Linked DNA regions of Labrenzia sp. VG12. The protein of the gene in region 1 interacts with the protein of each later gene in a pairwise test. Links are inferred from orthologs where the notes say so. Each region holds a gene or a part of one and is shown on either strand. Other genes may lie near its edges.

The links. The genes of interacting proteins can lie anywhere in the genome.
Region 2: the proteins of rpe (region 1) and eno interact in binary tests that used the Escherichia coli proteins (3 or more experiments, as listed by UniProt). The link is inferred for Labrenzia sp. VG12 from one-to-one orthologs.

Annotation. Positions count from the first base shown.
Region 1 is NZ_CP022529.1:1,983,970-1,991,829, reverse strand. The notes cover bases 1,747-4,738. They hold rpe (ribulose-phosphate 3-epimerase), read right to left. Parts: upstream 3,583-4,738; coding sequence 2,911-3,582; downstream 1,747-2,910. Other genes in these bases: CHH27_RS09270 (Na+-dependent transporter), read right to left, coding at 4,525-4,738; CHH27_RS09275 (DUF2259 domain-containing protein), read right to left, coding at 3,704-4,447; CHH27_RS09285 (GIY-YIG nuclease family protein), read left to right, coding at 2,367-2,681; CHH27_RS09290 (APC family permease), read right to left, coding at 1,747-1,991. Also shown: CHH27_RS09295 (hypothetical protein), read left to right, coding at 1-338; more of CHH27_RS09290, read right to left, coding at 381-1,746; more of CHH27_RS09270, read right to left, coding at 4,739-5,490; CHH27_RS09265 (FAD-binding oxidoreductase), read left to right, coding at 5,598-6,866; CHH27_RS09260 (PepSY domain-containing protein), read left to right, coding at 7,013-7,321; CHH27_RS09255 (helix-turn-helix transcriptional regulator), read left to right, coding at 7,523-7,860. UniProt on the Escherichia coli protein: Catalyzes the reversible epimerization of D-ribulose 5-phosphate to D-xylulose 5-phosphate.
Region 2 is NZ_CP022529.1:1,262,858-1,268,227, reverse strand. Bases 2,435-5,370 are described here. They hold eno (phosphopyruvate hydratase), read right to left. Parts: upstream 4,572-5,370; coding sequence 3,297-4,571; downstream 2,435-3,296. Other genes in these bases: kdsA (3-deoxy-8-phosphooctulonate synthase), read right to left, coding at 4,713-5,370; CHH27_RS05725 (DsbA family oxidoreductase), read left to right, coding at 2,553-3,227; CHH27_RS05730 (response regulator transcription factor), read left to right, coding at 2,435-2,436. In the rest of the region: CHH27_RS05735 (class I adenylate-forming enzyme family protein), read left to right, coding at 1-1,241; more of CHH27_RS05730, read left to right, coding at 1,255-2,434. UniProt on the Escherichia coli protein: Catalyzes the reversible conversion of 2-phosphoglycerate (2-PG) into phosphoenolpyruvate (PEP). It is essential for the degradation of carbohydrates via glycolysis.

The sequences.
Region 1 (7,860 bases):
TTTATCGCCCTCTTGCCATCGCTGTCATGACCCTTGTCACCAGTGCCGGGTCGGCTCTGTCGGCAGAACCTGACTTTTCCAGGTTCATGGCGTCACCCTCCGGTGCTGCCGGCCTGAGTGCGGCCATCGGCAGCCTTGGACCCTGCGCGACAACGCCGCAATGGTCCCTGGGCTTTGACCCGGATCTCGACAAGGAAAACCCGGACCACGTCTATGTCGGCTGTCAGTATGATCCTGGCGGAGAAGAGGCCGGAGAGCTTTACGACAAGGGCGTGCTGGCGAAATTCGTCAACTACGGCGGTGTGCTGTATCTGGAGAGCCTGACACAGCTGCCCTAGGCCCACCCGGCGGCCGCGTGCACGCTCGACATATCGGCTGAATCAGCGCTTGAAGTCAGGCCGTTCGACCGGGGCATCGTCGACGCTGTCATATTCCAGCATCTCGTCGAGTTCTTCCTCGGCGATATAGCGGTTGAACTTGTCCTTGTGCAGGCTGAGCCGGACCGCCAGCAGGTAGATGCCCGTGGCCATCAGGGCAATGGCAATCATGTCGGGACCGACGGGCAGCATGCCGGAGCCTCCGCCAAAAGACCCCAGATAGGAAAAGCACACAAGGCCGATCAGGTAAGGCGGCAGCCAGGCCGCTTCGCGCCAGTCGAGACTGTCGAACCCGCCCTGTTTGCTGCGCACCAGCATCAGGGCAAAGCCGATGGCAAGGCAGATGCCGAGATGCAGCATCGTGTGCCAGCCACTCCAGTAGATGATCAGGCTGGCGACAACAAATGCAAGACAGCCGGAGACCGGGGCGGCGGGCAGGACGAAGGCGCGAGGTGTGTCGGGCAACAGACGCCGGAAGGACAAAACGGCGATCGGTCCGACAATGAACGACAGGACGATCGAGGAGGTGTTGAGCGCGAGCACTTCCTTGAAGGGCAGAAGCACGAAGAACAGCGACGCGACTGCAAAATTGACCAGAAGCGAAAACAGCGGCACACCGCGGGCAGACAGGGTTTCCATGAATTTCGGGAACAGGCCGTTCTGCGCCATGGCAAGACCCAGGCGGGCATTCGAGCCAACGGAGACGAGCCCCGAGGCGAAGCTGGAAATGCGGGCGCTGGTGTCCAGAATGCTGACGATCCAGAGCGCGCCGACCGCTGTCGCAAGGGCCGCCATGGGACCGAGCTCACCGGTAAAGTGCAGCGCCGGCCAGCCATCCGACAGCTGTGCGTGATCAAGCGCGCCCAGAAAGGCGAGCTGCAGACCGCCGTAGATCACCAGACAGACCACGAGGGACAGCACAAGCGCCAGGGGCACGTTGACTTTCGGGTTACGGGCTTCCCCGGCCATGTCTATCACGTGCCGAAAGCCGATCAGGGCGAAGATGACACCGCCGGTGGAGATGGCCGACAGGATCCCCTTGAGCCCTTCCGGCGCGAAGCCGCCATAGTCGCTGAAATTGGCATAGCGGAATTCGGAGGTCAGGATCACGGCGGCGAGCAGCGCGGGGATGACGATCTTGACCCAGGTGAGCGCCGTGTTGATCCTGGCAAAGAATTTGACACCAAAGGCATTCAGCACGGTGAAGAACAGCAAGAGCAGGCAGGCAACACCAAGCCCGGCGGGTGTCAGAAGACCATCCGGGCCGTAGAGCCAGGGCGCCATGCTCTTCGAGTAGCGCAGGACGGCCTCGACCTCGATGGTCGCCGTCGTGTTGTAGCCGACCCAGGCGGTCCAGCCCATGGTCATGGAAACGACCGAGCCATGGGAAAAATGCGGTACCCGGCCAATGCCGCCGGCAACAGGCAGGATCGTTGCAATCTCGGCAAAGGTCGCCGCCAGGAGCAGCATGGCAAAGCCGCCGATCATCCAGGCGATCAGGGAGGAGGGGCCAGCCGCCTGGGCGGCCAGAAGCGGGGCAAACAGCCAGCCGGAGCCGAGAATGCCGCTGATGGCGACAAAAGTCAGCCCAAGCAACCCGATACTGCGTTCCATATGCGCCAAGACGAATCCCCCCGGATTTTTGTCTTCGAACTGGGAGCTTAACCGAGGGAGTGTCTCATCGGGAAGACGGGTTGTTGCGGTTGTGAAGGTGTTGCGTGGAAATCCCTGATTTTTGAGGCTTATCGTAACCTCGGGCAAGCGGCCGATCCTTCGAGACGGGCCTGCGGCTCTCCTGAGGATGAGATTGTTGGGTTTGGGAACCGTTCGGTTTCTGCCGATTGAAACAAGGCTTAGTGCCTAACTCTTTCCAGTGACAGCCAAATTCCAGACCTCATCCTGAGGAAGCGCGTCAGCGCTGTCTCGAAGGATGGGCTACTTGCTCAGTATTTCTCGCAATGGTTGTGTCTGCTGTGTTAAGCATGTCGCATGAGTGCGACCGTTTACATCCTGCGCTGTGCCGATGGCAGCTACTATGCCGGGGTCACGGAAAAGGACCTTGAAACCCGCCTAAGTGAGCATGAGCAAGGTGTTTATGACGGCTTCACAGCGCGGCGCCGGCCGCTATCGCTTGTCTTTAACTGTCACTTTGAGCGGATCACGGACGCGATAGCCTTTGAGCGTCAGGTCAAGAAATGGCGGCGAGAAAAGAAGGAAGCGCTGATCCGGGGCGATTTTGAAGCGCTTCCGAAGCTTTCTCGGCGAGGGAAAAAACACGGTAAAAATGCCGGAGAAAACCGGTAGCAAGCGGCCGATCCTTCGAGACGGACCTAGCGATCCTCCTCAGGATGAGGTCTGAGGGTGTGGCAATACCGAACAGTCAGATTTGCGGGACTTTAAGACTCAGACGGCAGTCTTTGGTATCGATCCATCCAGCAAATTCTGGCATTGCAGCAATCAACGGTCTCATCCTGAGGAGGGCCGCAGGCCCTTCCCGAAGGATCGGCCGCTTGCTCCCGCATACATCATATCCTTAAGCTTCTGCCGCTGCCTCGCGGATCGCCGAGATATTCTCCCGGTAGCCGTCCACGAACCCGCCCTTGAAGACGGCCGAGCCGGCCACAAGCACATTGGCGCCGGCAGCGGCCACGAGCGGCGCGGTTGCCGGAGTGACGCCGCCGTCGATTTCCAGATCGATCGGACGGTCGCCGATCATCTCACGGATGCGCCGGGTCTTTTCGACCTGGGACTCGATGAATTTCTGTCCGCCGAAACCCGGGTTCACGGTCATGACCAGGATTAGATCGAGCCGGTCAAGCACGTATTCCAGAACGTTCTCAGGCGTGGCCGGATTGAGCGACACGCCTGCCTTCTTGCCGAGGTTGCGGATGGCCTGGAGCGAGCGGTCGAGATGGGTGGTTGCTTCCGCATGCACCGTGATGATGTCCGAGCCGGCCTTGGCGAAGGCTTCCAGGTAGGGATCGCAGGGTTCGATCATCAGGTGGGTGTCGAAGACCTTGTTGGTATGGGGGCGGAGTTTTGCGATCACGTCCGGGCCGAAGGTGATGTTGGGTACAAAATGGCCGTCCATGACATCGAGATGGATCCAATCGGCGCCAGCTTCAACAACGTCGCGGACCTCCTGGCCCAGCTTGGAAAAATCGGAGGCGAGGATGGACGGAGCGATCTTGATGTCGCGCGGCATGGCAGTCTCCCGAATGGCCCGTGCGGCCTCGACTTGGGCCGCGGAAATCTTGTGCCGCCGCGCTAGCATTTCTGGCCCTTGCGGGCAAGGCGGCGCGGCAGGCCTCAATCGGTTTAGTTGCTCAAAGCCGTCCGGTTATCGCCAGATACCGTCTGTCCGGACCTTCAAATCCGAGGCTGTCCATCTGAAGGAGGACGGCAAAGACCGGTGGTGCTTCGGCAGGGAAGAAGGTCACAAACCGCTCGATACGGTAGCTGAGCGGGCACTTGCGGCTCTTGGGAACGGATTTGTCTTCGTTGAGAACACGCGTAACGCCGTCATACACCATGGTGAGGCGGAAGCCCCTGGTTTCTGCGCCATAGCCCTGGCACGTTGCGTCGGGCAGCGCGTATTCGGACAGGGTGAGCTCCACCGGGCTGTCCCCCTCCTGAAAGAACACGCGCGGGGCGACGACCATCTTGTGGGGATCGGATGTCAGTTCCGTGAGCGGACTGAAGCCGACCGTGTCGCCCTTGCCGGCGATTGCCTTGTCCTTCAGAAGCGGTTGCGCGTTGAGGCGGTTTTCGGAGCGCGCGGCCGTCAGAGCGTTGTCGGCGGCATCCCCCAGGCCGACATCGACGTCCTTGCGCAGGCGGAAAGGCGAGGGTTTCACCCAGCTGTCGCCGATGACATCCACCACAAAGATTTCCGAATAGGGAAAGCCGGAGCCATCCTGGAAGCCGTATTGTTCAAAGGCGAAGAAACTGCCGGTCTTGGAAAAACCGAGCACATGCAGTTTTGCCGTGTCGCCGGCAAAGGCCGCCGGGGACAGAAGACCGGCGGCGACGAGAAGGGACAGGCATCTGAGTGCGCGGATAAAAGTCACGGACAGGCTCCTTCGGGGGTTGGTTGGTGTCATCCTGGAGCGGCAGATAAGCATACCACGCTCATGGGAAAGACCGGCTACGTCACACTTCCGGCGTTCGGTCCGCAGTAGAGCCGCACGAAGGGTTTCAGCATCATCGGCAGCATGTAGATCGGGAACTGGCCGACGGCGAACCACAGCCAGGTGAGTTCGGGCAAGGTGCCGCCGAGCGCGGCCACCATCAGGCCCATGTTGCGGGTGCCGCAGGTGTGGGCGATGGCATAGGCGTCTTCGCGGCTTGCGGGGGCGAAGAGGGCAAGCGACAGCAGCATCTGCACAAGCGCCAGCGCAAAAGTGAGGGCGGTCAATCCAAGCGTAAATCCAGGCTTTGCGGCAAAGCTTGCCGCGACCCCGTCCATGGCAGCAATCGCGAAGACCAGCAGCAGCAGGACGTTCAGCCCGCTGATGTGGTGGGACGAGCGCACCAGACGTTCACGCCCGGCCAGGCGCCGGAAGATGAAGGACAACAGAAAGGCGCCGACCAGAAGCGCGGACAATTGCAGGGCCAGGCCGCCAACGCTCAGGGGCAGCGACGGGCCAAGCATGAGTTCTCCGACGAGGGGCGCTGTCAAAGGGGTTACGATGAGTGCGGCGACCGAGAGGGCAAGGCTCAAGGTGCCGTCGAGGCCCAGCAGGTAGATAAAGGCTGGAGCGGCCATGACGGGCGGTGCCGCGGTCGCGATATAGAGGGCCAGGACGATGTCGGGGCCGAGCTGGTCCGGGCCAATGGCCAGGATGGCCATCCAGGTCAGGAGCGGGGCACCCAGCATCATCCAGACAAGGGCTGCGATCAGCAGCGTTGGCCGGCGCAGACGGCGGACAATGGCATCCTGGTCGACGCGCAGGAAAGCAAGAGTCAGGAGGCTGAAGACAGAGATGCCGAGATAGGGGCGCATATAGGCGGACAGGGCCGGCAGGGCGACGCCGATAAAGATACTCACAACAAGTGCGGCCGTGCCGTGACGTCCAATCCACGCCAGGCCTGCCCCGATCATCCGAATCATCTAGTGTTGTCTCCTGACATGGCTGGCTTGGCAGATGGTACGGTCCGAATTGACGGATGGCAGGACCTCAAGCAAGACCCAATGACCCTGGACCGACCGGAACAGGTATGACAGCAAAAACAAGACAGACGCAATCCTTTGACGTGATCGTGCTTGGTGCCGGCATCGTCGGCGTTACCACTGCCCTGCATCTGCGCCGCCTGGGACTGGAAGTGGCGTTGGTCGACCGGAAGCATCCGGGTGAGGAGGCCTCTTTCGGCAATGCCGGCATCGTGCAGCGCAATGGTTTTGTGCCGCACAAGGTGCCGACGCACCCGCTGCAGCTGCTCGGCATTTTCCTGGGGCAATCCAGCGCCGTGTCGCTTGATCCGGCCACGGTCCTCCGGTTGCTGCCCTGGATCAGGCAGTTCCATAAGGCTGGCAGCGAGCGCGGTGCCGAGATCTATTCCAGGGTGGTCGCGCCCCTGAGGGCATTCGCAGTCGAAGAGCATCTGGAGCTGGCGCGAAGTACCAATGCCGACCGCTTCTACCGCCAGGGCGGCTGGCTGCATCTCTATCGCACAGAGGCCGGCTTCAAGGAGAGCAACGCGGAGCGCCAATACGCACGGGTGTTCGGCGTTGCCTATGATGAACTTGGAGACAGCGAGATCAATGCTCTGGAGCCCGGACTGAAAACCGGCGGGCTGAAGGCGCTGCACTGGCTGGAAAGCTGCTCCGTTTCCAATCCGGGGGCTGTGGTCGACGCGTTCTGGCGGGGTTTCATCCGGGAAGGGGGCAGCTCCTTTCGGGGCGACGCGCGGCGGCTGACCCGCCACCGGAGCGTATGGCAATTAAGCTGTGAGCGCGGCGAGATAACGGCCTCCCAGGCCGTGGTGGCGCTGGGCGCCTGGTCTGACGACCTGCTGACGCAGCTCGGTGAAACCTATCCGCTTGCCGTCAAACGCGGCTACCACATGCATTACCGGCCTCTTTCCGGAGCGTCGCTGTCGCGTCCGGTTGTCGACGTTGAAAACGGGTTTGTCCTGACACCGACGGATAACGGTATCCGCCTGACGACAGGTGTGGAACTTGCAGCGCGCGACGCACCGCCCAATCCGGCGGTCCTGAAGCGGACTAAACGGCGGGCCGAGGAGCTTTTCCCGCTTGGCCGGCGTCTGAAAGACGAAGTCTGGATGGGGTGCCGGCCATGCCTGCCCGATTCCCTGCCGGTCGTGGGGGCGTCTCCGTTGACGCCTGGCCTGTGGCTGAATTTCGGTCATGCCCATGACGGCTTCACGCTTGGACCGATTACAGGGCGTCTGCTCGCTTCAATGATCGCGGGTAAGGATCCTTTGCTCGATCCGGCTGGCCTGTCACCGGGGCGGTTCTTTCAATAAACCTTTTCTAAACCCGCCTAAACCTTGGTTGAGCCGCGGGTTTATAAGCCTTTGAGGGATGGAGCGCCCGGCGTTGGACGGGCAAATCGGAAGCCGCGGCGCTGAAGGTGCCGTTGGCCCGACCTCCAACAGTCAAAGGACCCCCCATGACGCTCCCGATCAAATCTACTGCGCTTACCCTGTTCTCCCTAACCGGATTTCTGGCCGGGACAAGTCTTGCCGTGGCCGCGGTTTCCGTCGGCGATACGCTCGGCACGACGGAAGACGAGATCCGCGCCGCGCTGACCGCCGAGGGTTACACGGTGGAAGAGATTGAAACCGAGAATGGTGAAATCGAGGCCGAAGTCTCCCTGGATGGCAAGGAGATGGAAGTTGTTGTCGATGCCACGTCCGGCCTGGTTCTGGAAATGGAACTGGATGGTCAGGACGAGGACGATGAGAAAGACGACGACTGATATCTGACCGGCCAACCCCGGCCGGACCCGCCGTGGTCCGCCCCGACCACCCGGCCGGGGGCCAACACCAAATTCTGCCTATGATGCATCATTCGACAAACGGCCTTGGTTTACCCCTGGAAACACCGCATCATGCGGCCCATCAGACCGGCGTCGCGACGGCCGCTCTCGTGCCTGCCTTCAGGGAGATGATTTCGAACAATGCCGACTTTGCCCAACTGGAAAATTGCCTGGCCCTGGCTCCTCTTCGGCCTGCAGGCGATTTGCGTTTTCTTTCTCGTCACGGAAGAAGTCGTCGACTGGGTCTGGGGAGAAAACCCTGCTTCGGTGATCGGCAACGACATCGTGGAAAACCTGGTCGTCGCGGCGCTGGTTGTCAGTCTGGTGGCCACCGGTTTTGAAGTGCGAAAGACCATGACCCGTCAAAAACGCCTGGAACAACAGGTCAAGGCCGCCTCCGGCGCCTTTGCCACGATGCTGGAAGAGCATTTCGAGACCTGGGGTCTGACGCCATCCGAATGCGACGTTGCGCTGCTTGC
Region 2 (5,370 bases), 720 kb from region 1 along the record:
GGTTCATTGCCGCAGACCGCGTGGAAACCCGAGAAGTTGGTGTCGCGGCCCGGGACGTTGCCGCCGACCTGTTCTCGCTGCGCTTCGTCTTCGGGCTCGGCAAGGACGTCCCTGACGGTTTGATCGAACTTGGCCCCATGCTTGCCGAAATGGGGGACGACCTTCAGTTCTCGCCAAGCGAGAGACCGGAGCCGGCCGACCATACCGCCACCATCTGCTGGAGCCGCAGCGGCGAGGAAAACGTCCCGGTGACGCGGTGTCACAACCACTGGACATCGGCGGCGCAGATGGTTGTTCATGAAGCGCATATCAAGGACGCCAGCACGGTAATCCTGCCCTATTCGCTGAGTGGCCTGACCGGGCTGGGCGGCGGTCTGGTACCCTGGCTTTTGACCGGAGGCACGCTTCATCTGCATCATCCGACTTCCCTCGCCAATCTTGCGGCACACGCCAATGAGGTCGACGCCGATGTCGTCATGACACCTGGTCCGCTTGCGCAGACCCTGGATCGCAAGCTGTCCAATTCCAAAACGGCCCTGCTGGCAGCCTGGAACATTGCGGCGCCACATCCAACCACCTTTGTTGCGCGCCGACGTCTGGTTGATCTTCACCTTGCCGATGAATTCGCGCTTGTCGCCAAGGCGCGTGGTCCTTCCGCCAAGATGAAACCAACAGCGCTGGGAAAGCATAACGGGCCGAACGGGTGCGAGAGCGGGCCAGCCCTTCTGGAAATTGCAGTCACTGACGAAGTGGATGATCAACCCCCGACCCTGTTGGTGAAAGGGCCCATGGTTCCTGAAATCGGCTGGCGTACCATCAATGGAGACCAGCGGCGTGTCCGTTGGGAGGGAACAGGTTTTCTCAACACCAACATCAAGGTCGAACTGGTGGAAGACGGTCTCGCCGGTTTCGGCATTCCCGGCCAATATGCGCTGGGGACGGGGAACCTTGAAACCATCGATCGGATCTATTCAAGTTATCCCGGCATCCGGGAAGCTGCCGCTTTCATCGTTGAAGACGCGGTTCTTGGCGCACGCATGTATGCCGCTCTTGTACCCGATCCCGGACACGTTCCGGATGCAGGAGCATTCTTTGCTTATCTGGACGCAGAAGGTGTAGACCTTGCCAAGATCCCCCATCGTGTGCTGATTTTACAGTCATTGCCACGGAACGACGATGGAACCATCTGCCGCGAGCGGCTGACCATGCGGACCCAGCGCCTGCCTGCTGCCGTGGCATAGTTGGGGACAGGGAATGGATTTAGAAACCTCGCTCTCCTGGCGCGGTCCTTACTGGTACGCGGGGCGCCGGCCAAGGCGCAGCGGAAGTGGGGACGCTCCGGAAGCCCTGGATGTGTCGCTGCTGAAAATGTTTGACCGCGGAAGCCGGCTACCCCTGGCGCTGCCGGCGGCGGTCGTGGTTGACGTGGCAGAGCTCGAACAGGGGCAGCAAACGGCTTTCTTCGACTGGCTGATGCCGCAGATCAGGAACCTCGTCTGCGAAGTCCCCTTCTATCTCCTTACGGGTAGCGACGACCTGTTGCCGGACGGGCTTCAGCCCACGGCGGTGATCGACCGGATCGTGCCAGACGAAGTTCTCCTGATGCTGATTTGCATTCATCAGCGCGCGCTGTTGCGCTCTGACGAGGCACAATTGCGCCGTCGGGTTTTTGGTCGCATTCCCGGTTTCGGCTCCGCGCCGCATCATTCAGGGTCCAGCAGCCTGCTCGTTGTTGGCCTGAGCGGGCGTTTTCTGGAATGGCAGGATGCCAGCGACCAGAAGGTCGAGGTCGTCGGCGCGTTCGACGGCAACATGGCCGTTGAATTCATGTCCAAACGGGCGTTCGACGCGGTTGTCATTGATGCTCCGTTTGATGACGCGATTGACTATATGCAGCAGATCAGACGGGATGCCCGCTTCGCCGGCCTGCCGGTCCTTGCCGTGTGTGAGCGCGAGGAAGATCTGGTGCTGTTGTTCCGTAATGGCGCCTCGGACGTTCTTGTTGGAGAAAACCGCAAGGAAACACTGGTCAAACGCCTGAACGCCGCTATCCGCTTCGGCAAGAGGCGGCGCCTTGCAGACCGGGTGCTTGCCGAAAGCCACATGTGGCTGCGTCAGCAGGTCAATGTCGGCGGTCTGGCGGTCGAAGACTACACAACCTATCTGGAAGCCTGCAGCAACCAGCTGGCTGCAAGGGGGCTGGATCTCTGGGAGATGCGTCTTCAACCGGAAAATTTTGGTATCGCCGTTACCTCCCTGGAAGAGCTTGAGGAAATCAATGCGACTTTGCTGTCGATCGCCGATGCCACCAGCCGGGACGAGGATCTTGTATGTCTCATTCGGGACGTCGGTCCCGTTGCCGTTCTGAAAAACGAAGCCGGTACCACGCGTCTTCAAAAACGGATCAACTCGATTTTGACCCATACAGTGCTTTAAACCGGCGCATTTCGCGCAATTTTGGGGCCTTGCCTTAACGTTGCCACGAAATGGGGCTTGGCAAATACCCACAAGGCACTAGCCTTGAATGAACCAGTCAGAAATCAGGAAGTCGCATGACAGATGTAGCCCCACTCACCGTCGATGTCATTTCGGATGTGATGTGTCCGTGGTGTTACATCGGTAAGCGACGGCTGGAAGCCGCGCTCCGCTCTGTGCCGCAACTGAATGTTCTGGTGCGCTGGCACCCCTTTCAGCTGGATTCGACCCTGCCGAAGTCCGGCAAGGATCGGCAGCAGTATCTCAGCGACAAGTTCGGCGGGATGGATCGGGCTAATGCCTTTTACAGCCAGATCCGGACGGCGGGTCAGGAAGAAGGCATCCCGTTTGCTTTCGTGGATATCAGGCTGTCCCCAAACACCCTCGATTGCCACCGCTTGATCCTGTGGTCTCGCGCGGACGATCTTCAGGACGAGGTGGTTGAGCGTCTCTTCAAGGCCTATTTTGTTGACGGAGAAGACCTGACCAAATCCGAAACGCTGGTGCGGATTTCCGAGGAAGCCGGCATGCAGTCCGATCTGGTGGAACAGCTCCTGGAGACGGAAACCGATCTCGACAAGGTTACGGCCCAGATCGAAAACGCTGTCAATTCTGGAGTGTCCGGCGTTCCCTGCTTCATCATCGACGGGCGGTTTGTTCTGGCCGGTGCCGAGAAGGCAGAAACGATTGCCGCCGCCCTGCTGCATGCGGAAGAAACAAGAACCAACCCGCAGGCTGCCGCGTCCCAGTAGAAGCCCGAAAGCAGGCAACAAAAAACCCCGCAGTTTCTGCGGGGTTTTTCGTTTTCAGAGAGGCAAGGCTCAGCCCTTCAGGATGGACCGGCCTGCGTAGATAGCCTGCGGGCCCAGTTCTTCCTCGATCCGGATCAGCTGATTGTATTTAGCGAGCCGGTCGGAGCGGGCCAGGGAACCAGTCTTGATCTGTCCGCAATTGGTGGCAACGGCCAGGTCGGCAATCGTGCTGTCTTCGGTTTCGCCGGACCGGTGCGACATCACGGCGGTATAGGCGGCCTTGTGGGCGGTTTCGACGGCATCAAGTGTCTCGGACAGTGTGCCGATCTGGTTGACCTTGATCAGGATGGAGTTGGCAACACCCATGTCGATGCCCTTGCGCAGGCGCTCGGAGTTGGTCACGAAGAGGTCGTCACCGACCAGCTGGCACTTGTTGCCAACAAGGTCCGTAGTGGCCTTCCAGCCGTCCCAGTCGTCTTCTGCCAGACCGTCTTCGATGGAGATGATCGGATAGCGGGACACGAGATCGGCGAGATACTGAGCCATTTCCTCAGGTGCCAGTGACTTACCCTCACCTTCCAGGACGTATTTGCCGTCCTTGAAGAATTCGGTCGAAGCGGCGTCAAGCGCCAGATAGACGTCTTCTCCCGGCTTGTATCCGGCCGCTTCAATGGATTTCATGACGAAACCGATGGCTGCGTCGGTCGACTCCAGGTTCGGTGCGAAGCCACCTTCGTCACCAACGTTGGTGTTGTGACCGGCAGCGTTCAGGGCTTTCTTGAGCGTGTGAAAGATTTCAGAGCCCATGCGAACGGCTTCACTGAGGCTTTCGGCCCCAACCGGCATGATCATGAATTCCTGGAAGTCGATCGGGTTGTCGGCATGGGCGCCGCCATTGATGATGTTCATCATCGGCACCGGCAGGGTGCGGGCGGAGGTGCCGCCGACATAGCGGTAGAGCGGCAGACCGGACGCCTGGGCTGCAGCGCGGGCAACGGCAAGGGACGCTCCCAGGATTGCATTGGCGCCAAGACGGGCCTTGTTCGGTGTGCCGTCAAGGTCGATCATCGCCTGGTCGATCTGCAGCTGATCCTCGGCTTCAAGGCCGCCGATCGTTTCGAAGATCTCGCCATTGACGGCATCAACGGCCTTCTGAACGCCCTTGCCCATGTAGCGGTCGCCACCGTCGCGCAGTTCAACGGCTTCATGCGCGCCGGTCGACGCGCCGGACGGAACGGCGGCACGGCCGAAGGAGCCATCTTCCAGGAATACGTCGACCTCAACGGTCGGATTGCCGCGGCTGTCAAAGATCTGACGGCCGATGACATCGATAATGGCGGTCATGGAATGAACTCCCTGTCACAAGTAGCAGTACTGACGTTTGCCGGACGGGGTCCGGCATTAGTGGACGCCGGCAGACCGGCGTGAGAAACGGAGCATGGCTCCACATGAGAAAGCCGCATCCAAGGATGCGGCTGAAACAATCTATTCGGCGGCTACAGCCGGAGTCTTGATAACCGCATCAAGTGCCTTGAGCTGCGCAAGAAGTGCTTCCAGCTCACTCAGCGGCACCATGTTCGGACCGTCGGACGGTGCCTTGTCGGGATCCGGATGGGTTTCAATGAAGAGGCCAGCGACGCCAACAGCAACTGCAGCACGCGCAAGGACCGGTACCATGGTCCGATCGCCACCCGAAGAACCACCTTGTCCTCCCGGAGCCTGTGCAGAATGGGTTGCATCGAAAACAACCGGAGCACCGGTCTGCGCCATAATGGTCAGGGACCGCATGTCGGTCACAAGCGTGTTGTACCCAAAGCTTGCACCGCGTTCGGTCAGCAAGACGTTTGGATTGCCGGAGCCCGTTACCTTGTCCAGAACATTTTTCATGTCCCAGGGCGCAAGAAACTGGCCTTTCTTGACGTTGACGACACCGCCGGTTTTTGCGGCGGCAACCAGAAGGTCGGTTTGGCGACACAGAAATGCAGGGATCTGCAGAACGTCAACAATCTCGGCGACCGGCGCGCATTGCTCCGGCGCGTGCACATCGGTCAATACCGGCATGCCGTAGGTTTCCTTGATCTCTGCAAAGATCGGCAAAGCATCGGACAGGCCAACACCACGTTGTCCGGAGAGCGACGTGCGG